4 regions of the Streptomyces sp. NPDC028928 genome follow, and region 2 is predicted to be linked to each of the others. Evidence: riboswitches for the same ligand, from Rfam matches in the RefSeq annotation. Region 2 holds a riboswitch; each other region holds the start of a gene.

Region 1 (3,412 bases), on a different contig from region 2:
GTGCCGGACCTTGCCGGCCCGCACCAGCTCGTCCAGCGCGCCGATGATCTCCTCGACCGGCACCTCGGGCTGGTCGAAGTGGGTGTAGTAGAGGTCGATGTAGTCGGTGTCCAAGCGGCGCAGGGAGGCGTCGGCGGCGGCCTTGATGTTGGCGGCGGACAGCCCCTGGTACTCGGGGTGCCGGCTGACCTTGGTGGCGATCACGACGTCGGAGCGGTTGCCGCGGGCCTTGACCCACTTGCCGATGATCGTCTCGGACTCGCCGCCCTTGTTGCCCTCGATCCAGGCGGAGTAGGCGTCGGCGGTGTCGATGAAGTTGCCGCCGGCCGCCGTGTAGGCGTCCAGGACGGCGAAGGAGGTCTGCTCGTCGGCGGTCCAGCCGAAGACGTTGCCGCCGAGGGAGAGCGGGAAGACCTCGAGGTCGGAAGGGCCGAGTTTACGTAGTGACGTCATACGTCATGTCAACGCCGGCGGGGGATGATCGCATCCCGCCGCCGGCGCCGAGTCAGGGCAAAGGGGTGGCTCAGGGGGTGAGGCCCTTGTCGCGCAGCCATGCCATCGGGTCGATGCCGGTGGCCTGGCCGCCGGGGTGGACCTCCAGGTGCAGGTGCGGGCCGGTGACGTTGCCGGTGGCGCCGACGCGGCCGATGACCTCGCCGGTGGAGACCTTCTGGCCGGCCGTGACGCTGATCGAGGACTGGTGGCAGAACCACAGTTCGGTGCCGTCGTCGAGGGTGAGGATCGTGCGGTAGCCGTAGGCGCCGGCCCAGCCCGCCTCGGTGATCGTGCCGCTGTGGACGGCCTTGATCAGGGTGCCGGTGGGGGCGGCGAAGTCGAGACCGGTGTGGTAGCCGGAGGACCACATCGAGCCGGCCTGGCCGAAGGTCGAGGTGATCGTGTACGAGGAGGTCGGCAGCGTGTACTGCTTGGCCAGCTTGGCCAGCCGCTCCTCCTCGGCCTTCTTCGCGGCGGCGGCCTCCGCCTTCTCCTTGGCCTCGGCGGCCTCGGCGGCGGCCTGCTTCTCGGCCTTGGCGGCGGCGTCGGCGGCCTGCTTCTCGGCGGTGGCGAGCGCGACGGCGGTGGCCTTGCTCTCGGCCTGGCCCTGCTGCTGCTCGGCCTGGGCCATGATCCGGTTGCGCAGGGCCTCGCCCGCGTCGGTGCCGTCCTCACCCTCGGCGGTGGCCACGCCGACGCTGCTCAGCGCGGTGGTGCCGGCCTCGGTGGCCCGGGTGTCGGCGGAGCCGTCGTCGAAGAGGGAGCCCACGGAGGGCAGGTCGGGCAGGGAGATGGAGACCGGCGGCTTGCCGGTGTTGGCGCTGGCCATGCCGCCCGCGCCGACCGCGGCGATGACGCCGACGCCGAGGACGGTGGAGCTGCGCGCGAAGCCGCCGCGCTGCTTGGCGACGCGGTGCCGGCCGCGGACCGGGGCGACGGAGTCCTCGGTGGGGTTCCACTCCTCCCACGGGCCCTCTTCGGCGCGGTAGGCGACGTAGCCGAAGGTCTCGTTGTCGCGCTGTGCCGGTATGAACGGGGCTTCGGGGACAGGCCGGTTGGACGCCACGCGGGCGTGCTCCTTTCCTTCCTCCGCCTACCGGGTTAGCTGACGGGTTCGGAGCAGGAAGGTCTCCTACGCGCGTATACCGGTCGTGGACTCCATGAGTTCACGGCGGTATCCGCGTGATTCACCCCAGAAAGGTGGTTCCCCGGCTCCCTCGCGGGATTCGGCGCGTGCGCACGGAGCCGTCTCTTGTGACGGCTGGGACGACCGCGCTGCGTTATCGAACGTTAATAGACCTGCCAGTCACTTTCCAAGCCGTTCGGCTTGATCATTAAGGTCTTTACCGGCGGATCTATCACCCACTACCCCGCCAAACCGGGCGAGTTGACCAACCTTCGGCAGTGTTCAGGAGTCACTTCCGGTTTTGATGGTGACTCAGATGTTATGCGCACGGCACTCGCTCACTCACCGTCGGTGACATCCCGCAGGGGGCGCCGTACCGCGAGCAGCGCCATGTCGTCGGTCATACCGCCGCCGGAGTGCCGGCGCACCTCCGCGGCGAGCCGGTCGAGCAGCGCGGCCGGGCCGGGGAAGGTGCGCCCGGCGAGCCGCCGTTCGGGGTCGTAGAAGCGGCCGTGGGCGTCCCGGGCCTCGGACAGGCCGTCGGTGTGGAGGAGCAGGGTGGCGCCGACCGGGAAGCGGGCCTCGGTGGCCCGGTCCGGCCACCGGCCCAGCCCCGCCATGCCGAGCGGCAGCGCGGGCTCGCCCGGCGTCAGGGTGCGCAGGGTGCCGTCGGCGTGCAGCAGCAGCGGCGGCGGGTGGCCGCGGTTGACGATCCGTACGACGCCCTCGCCGTGCGGGAGTTCGGCGAGGACCGCGGTGGTGAACCCCTCGAAGGCGTCGATCCCGTCGCGCCGGGTGCCCTCACGGGCCAGCGCCCGCTCCAGCCGTTCGGCCACCTCCTCCAGCGCGGCCTCCTGCTCGGCCGCCTCCCGGAACGCGCCGATCACCACGGCGACGGCGGCGACCGCGCCCATGCCCTTGCCGCGCACGTCCCCAACGACCAGCCGGACGCCGTACGGCGTGTCCTGCACCGCGTACAGATCGCCGCCGATGAACGCGTCCTGCCGTGCCGCCTCGTAGCGGGCGGCGATCTCGAAGCCGCCGATCCGGGCGTCCGGCTCCGGCAGGACGGCCCGCTGGGCGGCCTCGGCGATCTCCCGGGCGGAGGCGAGCCGCCGGTCGCCGCGGCGGACGACCCGGTTGATGGCGACGGCCAGCAGGGCGACGGTGGCCACGGTGACCACGTCGGTGAGCGTGCCCACGGCCGGGTGGACCCCGGCGTCGGTGTGCACGGCGTAGGCGGCGGCGAGGGAGGCGAGGCCGGTGAGGACGGTGGTGCGCAGCGCGGAGAGGGGCGCGGCGACCAGTGGGGCGGCGGTGAAGAACGGTACGGCGGTGAACTGCTGCGGGGTGAGCAGGCCGTACCCGATCCCGCAGGCGATCAGGAGCGCGGGCAGGGCGCGGGCCTGCGCACGCGGGCTCGGCCGGCGCCGGGCGCGCACCGGCGGGGGCCCGCCGCCGAGGCCCGGGTCGGGCACGGGGGCACCGGGGAGCCGGCCGCCCGCCCTGGCGTACGGGCTCTCCTCCACCTTTCCAGGGCGCACCGCGTGTCTCCCACATGTCCGACGTGTCTCCAGGTTTCCGGGCCCCGGAGCGGGCGGCGACCGGTGTGGACCGAAAGGGGTGTGCGAGTGGTCCCGCGGATGACGTACACTGGAGTCACAACGACGCGGGGTGGAGCAGCTCGGTAGCTCGCTGGGCTCATAACCCAGAGGTCGCAGGTTCAAATCCTGTCCCCGCTACTGAAGGCTCAGGGCCCGGAATCCCAAGGATTCCGGGCCCTGAGTGTTT
Region 2 (3,412 bases):
GTCACCATCACCGTGCCGGCGGCCTCGGTCAGCCGGGCCACGGCCCGTTCGAAGCGCTCGGCCACCTCGTCCGGGTCGGTGCCGGGACGGATGATGTCGTTGCCGCCCGCGCAGAAGGAGACCAGGTCCGGAGCGAGTTCGACGGCCTTGGGGAGCTGGTCGGCCACGATCTGGTCCAGCAGCTTCCCGCGCACGGCGAGGTTGGTGTACTGGAAGTCGCCCTCGGGGCGCCGGTCGGCGAGCAGCACCGCGAAGCGGTCGGCCCAGCCTACGAACGCCCCGTCGGGCCCGGGGTCGCCGACGCCCTCGGTGAAGCTGTCCCCCACCGCCACGTACGACCCGATCACTGATGTGTTGTCATTCTTCGAATCGTCTGCCACGTCGGACCATGATTCACCTTCCGATGTGACTTACGCGACCGTAGGCAGGGGTTGACGAACGGTGAGATGAGACACCCTTAAATAATTTGCCAAGCCAGGAATAGGCAGGGCGGGCGTCAGCCGACGGCGACTCCGTGTGCGCGGAGGTAGGCGACCGGGTCCACGTCCGAGCCGTAGTCGGGCGTGGTGCGGATCTCGAAGTGCAGGTGCGGTCCGGTCACGTTGCCGGTGGCGCCGGACAGGCCGACCTGCTGGCCCGCGGTCACGCTCTGGCCGGCCGAGACGGAGAGCTGCGAGAGGTGGGCGTACTGGGCGTAGTGGCCGTCCTCGAGCTTGAGGACGACCTGGTTGCCGTACGCGCCGCCCCAGCCGGCGGAGACGACCGTGCCCGCGGCGACGGCCTTGAGGGAGGTGCCGGTCGGGACGACGAAGTCGACACCGGTGTGGTAGCCGCTGGACCACATGCTGCCGGCGACGTGGTAGCCGGTGCCGATGGTGGCGCCGGCCACCGGCAGCGTGTAGCCGGCGGAGGCGGTCTGCGCGGAGCCGGACCCGGAGGACTGGGAGGACTCGGAAGACTGGGAGGTCTGCGAAGTCTGCGAGGTCGGCGAGGTCCGGGCGGGCTCGGGGGCGGCGGACCCGGTGCGGGCCGGCGCGGCCTTCGCGCCGAGGCTGAGCTTCAGGCCCGGGTGGATGAGCGCCGGGTCGGCGCCGATGGCCTGCCGGTTGTCGTCGTAGAGCCGCTGCCAGCCGCCGCTGACCCGCTGCTCCTCGGCGATCTCGGAGAGGCAGTCGCCGCTGCGCACGGTGTAGGTGCGCACGCCCGCGTCCTGCTTGGCGGCGGTCTGCTGCGCGGTGTTCGGAAGGGACTGCACGGCCGTTCCGGAAACGGGCTGCGCGAGGGTCGCGGCGTGCGCTCCGGTGGTCCCGATGAGCGGGAGGGCCAGGGCGGCTCCGCCGGTTCCGGCGACGGCGAGGGAGCGGGAAAAACGCGGGGTCTTGGGACGTCGGTGCTTACCCTTGGCAGGCATGGCGCAATTCCTCTCCGGCGCCTGCGAGGTCAGCTGTCGGGTTCGGGCTGGAGCTGCCCGGCCGTGCGTGACACGGCTGCACCCCTAGCCTGTCGCGGAGACCGGGACAGGCAGTCTTACCTGGTGGGTCCCCCGCTCCTGCCGACGCGGGTCATGTGTGGGGAGTCCGGGCGGCGGCAGGATTCGGCGTTCCGTCCGGATTGGTTCGGAACGTAAGCGAGCAGGACACGGCGAAACAAGCAGCCGTTTCCCGTTGTTCCTCTCGCGGCTGATCGAATGCGGGAATTCGTGGTCACTCAGCGTGAATTCCCGCGCCCGGCTCCTTTCAATTCCCCTTTTCAAGCCCAGCATTACGTGGACATGACGCGCGACGCACGGTCACGGATATGACGCTCCTCACGCCGCACTCCTCCAGGGGCCCTCATTCCGCAGCGAGTTGGAAGGAAGGCGTCAATTCGGACAGAAAGCTCAGATGCGGCGCAGCCGGAGAACCGTCGCATCCAGGTCGCCCTTCAGCCCTGTGCGCATTCCGTGGTGCAGCAGGACGGCGCCTCGATGAACTTCACCCGTTTCGCGGCATTCGTACGATGCTGTCGGGTCGAGCCCGCGCAGCCGCACCGCCGGCACCGGCTCGCCATGGCGCTGCGCCTGCAGCCAGGCGAGGACGACGGTCTCCTCGCCCCGGAGGTACTGGACGGCGCTCAGACCGCCCGCCGGTGGCCGCAGCCGGTACAGCTCGCCGTGCTGCACGACCGGGCGGATCTCCTTGTACAGCTCCACCCAGCGCCGGGCCTCGGCCAGCTCCTCCGCGCTCCACTCCGTCAGGTCGCCGCCGACCCCGAGCACGCCGGCCATGGCGCTGACGAACCGGAAGCGCAGTGAGCTGACCCGGCCGTTGAGCTGGGCGTTGGGGCTGTCGGTGACCCAGGCCGCCATCACGCGCGCGGGATGGATCTGGGTGAAGCCGTGCTGGATGGCGAGCCGGTCCAGCGGGTCGGTGTTGTCGGAGGTCCACACCTGGTCGGTGCGGCTGAGCACCCCGAGGTCGATCCGGCCGCCGCCGCCCGAGCAGGACTCGAAGGCGACCTGGGGGTGAGCCGCGCGCAGCCGGTCCAGCAGGGCGTAGAGGGCGCGGACGTGGTCCACCCACAGCCGCTGCGGGTACGGCTCCCCGGGCCAGCCGGCGTCGGTGAAGCAGCGGTTGAAGTCCCACTTCACATAGTCGATCGGGGCGCTGGAGAGCAGGGCGTCCAGCTGCTCCCAGAGGTACTCCTGGACGTCCTCGCGCGCGAGGTTGAGCACGAGCTGATTGCGCAGTTCCGTCCGCTTCCGTCCCGGTTGGTACTGCACCCAGTCGGGGTGGGCGCGGTACAGGTCGCTGTCCGGGTTGACCATCTCGGGCTCCACCCAGATGCCGAACTGCATGCCCAGGCCGTGCACCTGGTCGGCGAGGGGCCCCAGGCCGTGCGGGAAGCGGTCGGGGTTGGGCGTCCAGTCGCCGAGGCCGGCGCGGTCGCTGGTGCGGGCCCCGAACCAGCCGTCGTCCACCACGAACAGCTCGACCCCGATCCCGGCGGCCCGGCGGGCGAGGGCGAGCTGCTGCTCCTCGGAGATGTCGAAGAACGTGGCCTCCCAGGAGTTGAACAGCACGGGCCGGTCCCGCTCGGCCTCCGGGATGACGTACGCGCGCTGGTAGGCGTGCCAGGCGCGGCTCGCGCCGCCGAAACCGCCGTCGCTCCACAGGCCCGCGAAGACCGGGGTGGTGTATGACTCCCCGGGCGCGAGGAGCAGCAGGCCCGAGTCGTCGTAGCCGGCGCCGCCGGTGATCTGCACGCGCGCGTCCGGGAGTTGGGCGACGGTGATGCGCCAGGAGCCGGACCAGCCGAGGGCACAGCCGTAGACCTCGCCGCGCTCCTCGGTGGCGTCGGTGTCCAGGGCGACCCAGGGCAGGTGCTGGTGGCCGGTGTGGCCGCGGCGGCTGCCGATGACCTTCTCGCCGTA
Region 3 (3,412 bases), on a different contig from region 2:
ACACGCTCCCCGGCCGCGGAAAAGCGCAGCCGGTGCGCCCCCGTCGCGCGCTCGGCGTGCAGCGTGGTGAGCGCCCGCGCGCGCTCGGCGTCCCCGCGCGCCACCGCGTCCACGATCGCGCCGTGGTCCGTCCAGGACTCCACGGGGCTGACCGGCACCTCCACCGTGTACATCCAGGCGATCTTGTGCCGCAGCTGGGTGAGCATGGAGGTCAGCGAGGGGCTGCCGGAGGCCTGGGCGAGCGTCTCGTGGAACCAGCCGCCCAGCGACCGGAGATCCTCGCTGCTGCCCCTCCTGGCCCGCTCCTGGCCCAGCCGGACCAGCCCGCGCAGCACCTTGAGATGGGCCTCGGTGCGCCGCTGGGCGGCCCGGGCGGCGCCCAGCGGCTCCAGCAGCATCCGCATCTCCAGCAGGTCGGCGGCCTCCTGCTCGGTCGGCTCGGCCACGCACGCGCCCGCGTGCCGGCGTGTCACCACGAAGCCCTCTGCCTCCAGGGTGCGCAGGGCCTCGCGCACGGGGACGCGTGAGACGCCGTACCGGCGGGCCAGGACTTCCTCGGTGAGGCGGCTGCCGCGCTCGTAGACACCGGCGACGATGTCGTCCCGGATCGCCGTGCACACCGAGTGCGCCGGAATACGCATGACCGACCTCCGCCTTAATCCCCGTGAAACGCCGACGATGGACGCGTGTTCCGTGACTCTATTCCAATGAGCCGCAATTTCCGACGGCAGGCGGTAATCCATGGATATTTTTTGGTCAGCACATCCGGCGGACGCTGCGAAAAACGGCGAAAGCCCCGGCTCGGTGAGCCGGGGCTTCGGACAGCCGTGCGGTGGGCGTCAGATGTTCACGCCGTGCTTGCGGAGGTAGGCGACCGGGTCGACGTCCGAGCCGTACTCGGGGGTCGTGCGCGCCTCGAAGTGCAGGTGCGGGCCGGTGACGTTGCCGGTGGCGCCGGACAGGGCGATCTGCTGGCCGGGGACGACCTTCTGGCCCACCGTGACGCCGATGGACGACAGGTGCCCGTACTGGGTGTACATGCCGTCGGCCATCCGGATCACGATCTGGTTGCCGTACGCGCCGCCCCAGCCCGTGGAGACGACCGTGCCCGAGCCCACCGCGTGCACGGCCGTACCGCTGGCCGCGTGGAAGTCGATGCCGGTGTGCGAGCCGGAGGACCACAGGGAGCTGCTGGCCCGGTAGGCGGTGGAGACGTACGAGTGCGCGATCGGGGCGACGAAGGTGTTCAGCCGCTTGCGCTCCGCCTCGCGGGCGGCACGTGCCTTGGCCGCCCGGATCTCCTGGGCCCGCTTGGCGGCGGCCTTCGCCGCGGCTTCCTCGGCCGCCTTCTGCTCGGCGGCCTGCTGCTGGGCGGCGGCCTGCGCGTCGATCTGCTCGGGGACGTCCTCGGTCACGGTGAGGACGGGGACGAGGCCGGTCTGCTCCGTGGAGTTCTCGGCGGCGAGCGCCGGGGAGGCGGCGAGGGTGCCGATCACGCCGGTGGTGGTGAGGGCCGCGACGCCGGCCGCCTGGGCCGTGGTCCGCTTGACCCGGCCGGGCTTGCGGTGCTTCCCGGTGGCGCACATGAACGCCATGTAGTGGCTGGTCCTTTCCTTCCCTCTCGCCTACCGGGTTAGCTGACGGGTTCGGAGCAGGAAGGTCTCCTACGGACCCCCTCGCAGCCGCGCGGGCGCCCGATTCACCCCAGGGACGGTGGGTCCCCGGCTCCCCTGGCTCGCGCCGTACGGGGACTCGGCGATGACTGTCCGGTGCCGCGGGTGCGGCGCACTGCCTGACGAACAGCCCGGACGACGCTACGGCGGCCCGCTTTCAATCCTCAAACGGATCCGGGCTTTTGTAGCGCATCCCACAGGGCAGACAGGCAACCTCCGCCCCAAAACGGGCATCTGAGGGACACCGTGGAAGAGCGAGGGACCAGCAGGGGCCCTGACGACCCGTAGGTCAGCAGGGCCCCACGCGCGCGTGCCGCTGTGCGGCTACTCCGCGGCGACGACGCTGACTTCGCCGATGCCGAGCGCCTCGACCGGTGCCTTGATCTGGGCGGCGTCGCCGACGAGGACGGTCACCAGGCGGTCCACCGGGAAGGCGTTCACGACGGCCGCGGTGGCCTCCACCGTGCCCGTGGCGGCCAGCTGCTGGTACAGCGTCGCCTGGAAGTCGTCGGGCAGGTGCTGCTCGACCTGGTCGGCCAGCGTGCTCGCGACGGCCGCCGCGGTCTCGTACTTCAGCGGCGCCACGCCGACGAGGTTCTGCACGGCGACGTCCCGCTCGGCGTCGGTCAGGCCCTCCGCCGCGACGGTCCGCAGCACCTTCCACAGGTCGTCCAGCGCCGGACCGGTGTTCGGCGTGTCCACGGAGCCGCTGATGGCGAGCATCGCCGCGCCCGTGCCCTCCGGCGCGGACCGCAGGACCTGCCCGAAGGCGCGCACGCCGTAGGTGTAGCCCTTCTCCTCGCGCAGGACGCGGTCCAGCCGGGAGGTGAGGGTGCCGCCGAGGCAGTACGTGCCGAGCACCTGGGCGGGCCACACCCGGTCGTGCCGGTCGGGGCCGATCCGGCCGATGAGCAGCTGCGTCTGGACGGCGCCGGGCCGGTCCACGATGACCACGCGCCCGGTGTCGTCGGCGGTCACCGGCGGCACCGGCCGCGGCTCGCCGGGGGTGCCGGTCCAGGCGCCCAGGGTGTCGCCGAGCAGCGCGTCCAGGTCGGCGCCGGTCAGGTCGCCGACGACGACCACGGTGGCCGTGGCGGGCCGCACATGGCGGTCGTAGAAGGCGCGCACGGCCGCCGCGTCGATCTTCTCGACCGTCTCCTCGGTGCCCTGGCGCGGCCGGGACATGCGCGAGGTGGCCGGGAAGAGCTCCTTGGAGAGTTCCTTGGCGGCCCGGCGGGAGGGGTTGGCCAGCTCGTGCGGGATCTCGTCCAGGCGGTTGCGGACCAGCCGCTCGACCTCGCTCGTGGCGAAGGCGGGCGCGCGCAGGGCGTCGGCGAGCAGGCCGAGGCCCTTGGCCAGGCGGGAGGCGGGGACCTCCAGGCTGAGCCGGACGCCGGGGTGGTCGGCGTGCGCGTCCAGGGTGGCGCCCGCACGCTCCAGCTCGGCCGCGAACTCCTCGGCGGAGTGCTTGTCGGTGCCCTCCGAGAAGGCCCGCGCCATGATCGTGGCGACGCCGTCCAGGCCGGCCGGCTCGGCGTCCAGGGGCGCGTCCAGCAGCACCTCGACGGCGACGACCTGCTGGCCGGGGCGGTGGCAGCGCAGCACGGTCAGGCCGTTGTCGAGGGTGCCGCGCTCGGGCGCCGGGAACGCCCACGGCCTGGCCTCGCCGGGCTGCGGCTGGGGGTGGAAGTCCATGGTGGCGAGCTGGGTCACTTGGCCGTCTCCTCGTTCTCGGTCTC
Region 4 (3,412 bases), on a different contig from region 2:
GGCGATGGTGACGTCCTCGGTCTCGCCGGAGCGGTGGGACATCATGCACTTGAAGCCGTTGCGCTGGGCCAGCTCGACGGCGTCCAGGGTCTCGGTCAGCGAGCCGATCTGGTTGACCTTGACCAGCAGGGCGTTGGCGGCGCCCTCCTCGATGCCCTTGGCCAGGCGCTCGGGGTTGGTGACGAACAGGTCGTCGCCGACGAGCTGGACCTTGTCACCGAGCTGGGCGGTGATGGTCTTCCAGCCCTCCCAGTCGTCCTCGAACAGCGGGTCCTCGATGGAGACCAGCGGGTACGCCTCGACCAGCTCGGCGTAGTACTCGGTCATCTCGGCGGCCGTGCGGTTCTTGCCCTCGAAGACGTACGAGCCGTCCTTGTAGAACTCGGACGCGGCGACGTCGAGGGCGAGGGCGATCTGCTCGCCGGGGGTGTAGCCGGCCTCCTTGATCGCCTCCAGGATGAGGTCGAGGGCCTCACGGTTGGAGCCGAGGTTCGGGGCGAAGCCGCCCTCGTCGCCGAGGCCGGTGGACAGGCCCTTGTTCTTCAGGACCTTCTTCAGGGTGTGGTAGACCTCGGTGCCCCAGCGCAGGGCCTCGGAGAAGGACTCCGCGCCGATCGGGGCGATCATGAACTCCTGGATGTCCACGTTGGAGTCGGCGTGCGAGCCGCCGTTCAGGATGTTCATCATCGGCACCGGGAGCAGGTGCGCGTTCGGGCCGCCCAGGTAGCGGAAGAGGGGCAGGTCGCTGGCCTCGGAGGCGGCGTGGGCGACGGCGAGCGAGACGCCGAGGATGGCGTTGGCGCCGAGCGAGCCCTTGTTGTCGGTGGCGTCCAGGTCGAACATGGCCTGGTCGATCAGGCGCTGCTCGGTGGCGTCGTAGCCGACCAGCTCCGGGCCGATCTGCTCGATGACGGCGAGGACGGCCTTCTCGACGCCCTTGCCCTGGTAGCGGTTCGGGTCACCGTCGCGCAGCTCGATGGCCTCGAAGGCGCCGGTCGAGGCGCCGGACGGAACGGCGGCACGACCCGTGCTGCCGTCGTCGAGGCCGACCTCGACCTCGACCGTGGGGTTGCCTCGGGAGTCCAGGATTTCCCGGGCTACGACGACGTCGATGGACGGCACGAGCATCTCCTTCTTGGATGTGACGCTGGAAGTGCGGGGCTGGTGTGCCTTGCGCCTAGAGCCTAACCGTCCCGGGGGCGTCGGCCACCGACCGACCGTCCCGTGGACATGCCGACGGTACCTTTTGTTTCTGCCCGAAACAAAGGGGGGCGGGGCACTCCGGGCAGAAAAAACCCCGCCCCGGTGCGTACGGGGGAACACGCACCGGGGCGGGGGGCCCGTGGGGACGGGGGGTGGCCCGCACGGGGTCCGGGGGGCCTGCACGGAGGCCGTGGGGGCCTGCACGGAGGCCGTGGGGGCCTGCCCGCTTACTTCAGGTGGAGCTGCTGGCCCGGGTAGATGAGGTTCGCGTCCTCGACGATGTCCTTGTTCAGCTCGAACAGCTTCTCCCAGCCGCCCTTGACGCCGTGCTTCTCGGCGATGGTGCTGAGGGTGTCACCCGCGACGACCTTGTACTCGCCGTCGCCCTTCTTGACCTTCTTGCCGGTCGGGGTGGTGACGGTCTTGCCCGCCGACGGGGCCGTCCGCGTGGTGGAGCGGGAGGCGGACTGCTCGTCGGTGGAGCGGGTGGTGGTGCTGGTCGAGGCCGAGGGGGCGCTCGGGGCGGAGCCGTTGTACGGGGTGCTGGACAGGCCCGTGCCGCAGACCGGCCAGGCGCCCTTGCCCTGCGCGGCGAGGACCTTCTCGGCGACGGCGATCTGCTGCGACTTGCTCGCCTTGTCGGCGGTGGCGGCGTACTGCGTGCCGCCGTACGCGGCCCAGGTGGAGGCGGAGAACTGCAGACCGCCGTAGTAGCCGTTGCCGGTGTTGATGGACCAGTTGCCGCCGGACTCGCACTGGGCGACCTTGTCCCACTCGGCGGAGGTGGCGGCGGAGGCGTTGCCGGCCGCCATCAGCGGGGCGGCGACGGCCGCGCCGGTGACACCGGCGAGCGCGAGGACGCGGGTGGCCTTGGACGGACGGCGGTGCTTGCCCTTGCCGGTAAACAGCATGGATCGATCCCCTCACCGACGCCTGCGAGGTGAGCTGTCGGGTTCGGGCCGGTTGAGTTGCCCGGCCGCGCTCCCGCTTGCGCGGAAGTCGCGGCTTCACCCCCAGCCGGTTCCAGCCTCAACTGCTGGTCCCGGCACTTACCTTGGGTCCCCCGCTCCTGCCTACGGCGCTTGACGCGACGACTGTTCCCGGGCAACCGCTGGCAGGATTCGGCGTTGCGGATGCCGGGGCTCGCGGTGACGAGCGGCCTTGACCGTAGACACGCGCCGCGCGGAATTTCAAAGACGATCAGGGCTTCTGAGACTCATCCCACACTTTCGCCAAACCGGACATTACGGCGTTAAGTGGGGCGTCAACTACCGCTACTTCGCGCCCGTTTCACCCACGACGTCCAGTGTCTGACCGGCGGTGATGCGGTTCGGGTCGGACCCGATGGCCTTCTTGTTGTCCGCGTAGAGCGCGCGCCACCCGCCGTCGACGTCAAGGGAGTCGGCGATGGAGGCGAGGGAGTCGCCCTGACGGACGGTGTACGTGTCCGTTCCGCGCGATGCGTGCCGACCCGAAGAGTTGGGGTTCTGACCGTTTGTCACGCTTTCGTCCGCGCTCGCCCCGCGGTGGCGTCCGCCACCGAGGGCGCCGGTGTCGACCAGGCTCCAGGAACCGGCGGCCTGCTGCGGGTTGTTCTCCACGCCGGCGTCCGGGGTGGCCGTGGGAGAGCTGTCGGCCCCCTGGGAGTCCCCGGTGCCCGGCGTGGTGGACTTGTCGGACTTGGGGGTGTTGGTCCCCGTGGAGCCGGTGTCCGTACCGGCGTCCTTGCCCGGCTTGCCGCCCGGCGTGGTCGCCGGGTCCGTGGAGGAACCGGCGCCGGAGCCGGAGTCGGCGTCGGATCCGGTACCGGTGGAGGACGGCGAATCCGGCGAACCGGACGTGCCGGACCCTTCGGAGGTGTCGGAGCCGCCGGAGGTGCCGGACTTCTCGGGCGATCCGGACGAGCCGCCCGAACCACTCTCGTCGTCGGAGCCGCCGACGCCCGTGTCGACGTCCACGGAGCCCGAGTCGGTGGTCAGGCCGGACAGCAGGGCGCAGGTGGCCCACGGCGTGGTGCCCTTGTCGGCGAGGATCTTCTCGGCGACGGCGATCTGCTGGTTGCGGCTGGCCTGGTCGGGGCTGGCCGCGTACTGCCCGCCGCCGTACGTGTTCCAGTCCTCCTGGGAGATCTGGAGGCCGCCGTAGTAGCCGTTGCCGGTGTCCGCGCTCCAGGAGCCGCCGCTCTCGCACTCGGCCACCTTGTCCCACG

The links. Region 2 has a riboswitch for cyclic di-AMP ahead of ACZ4U1_RS39715 (M23 family metallopeptidase). Riboswitches for the same ligand answer to the same signal wherever they lie in the genome.
Region 1: linked by a shared signal. The riboswitch ahead of ACZ4U1_RS19860 (M23 family metallopeptidase) and the one ahead of ACZ4U1_RS39715 (M23 family metallopeptidase) in region 2 are both predicted to bind cyclic di-AMP.
Region 3: linked by a shared signal. The riboswitch ahead of ACZ4U1_RS33655 (M23 family metallopeptidase) and the one ahead of ACZ4U1_RS39715 (M23 family metallopeptidase) in region 2 are both predicted to bind cyclic di-AMP.
Region 4: linked by a shared signal. The riboswitch ahead of ACZ4U1_RS11120 (transglycosylase family protein) and the one ahead of ACZ4U1_RS39715 (M23 family metallopeptidase) in region 2 are both predicted to bind cyclic di-AMP.

The regions. Positions count from the first base shown of each region.
Region 1 covers NZ_JBVHVI010000008.1:22,768-26,179, forward strand. The annotation lists gene ACZ4U1_RS19855 (aldo/keto reductase) at 1-453, opposite strand, end outside; gene ACZ4U1_RS19860 (M23 family metallopeptidase) at 524-1,561, opposite strand; cyclic di-AMP (ydaO/yuaA leader) riboswitch at 1,571-1,737, opposite strand; gene ACZ4U1_RS19865 (PP2C family protein-serine/threonine phosphatase) at 1,960-3,165, opposite strand; tRNA gene ACZ4U1_RS19870 (tRNA-Met) at 3,290-3,363, shown strand.
Region 2 covers NZ_JBVHVI010000028.1:3,714-7,125, reverse strand. The annotation lists gene ACZ4U1_RS39720 (SGNH/GDSL hydrolase family protein) at 1-347, opposite strand, end outside; gene ACZ4U1_RS39715 (M23 family metallopeptidase) at 497-1,411, opposite strand; cyclic di-AMP (ydaO/yuaA leader) riboswitch at 1,417-1,610, opposite strand; gene ACZ4U1_RS39710 (alpha-galactosidase) at 1,880-3,412, opposite strand, start outside.
Region 3 covers NZ_JBVHVI010000017.1:34,396-37,807, forward strand. The annotation lists gene ACZ4U1_RS33650 (GntR family transcriptional regulator) at 1-641, opposite strand, end outside; gene ACZ4U1_RS33655 (M23 family metallopeptidase) at 840-1,595, opposite strand; cyclic di-AMP (ydaO/yuaA leader) riboswitch at 1,608-1,768, opposite strand; gene ACZ4U1_RS33660 (M16 family metallopeptidase) at 1,998-3,386, opposite strand; gene ACZ4U1_RS33665 (M16 family metallopeptidase) at 3,383-3,412, opposite strand, start outside.
Region 4 covers NZ_JBVHVI010000003.1:450,638-454,049, reverse strand. The annotation lists gene eno (phosphopyruvate hydratase) at 1-1,122, opposite strand, end outside; gene ACZ4U1_RS11120 (transglycosylase family protein) at 1,431-2,114, opposite strand; cyclic di-AMP (ydaO/yuaA leader) riboswitch at 2,119-2,294, opposite strand; gene ACZ4U1_RS11115 (transglycosylase family protein) at 2,478-3,412, opposite strand, start outside.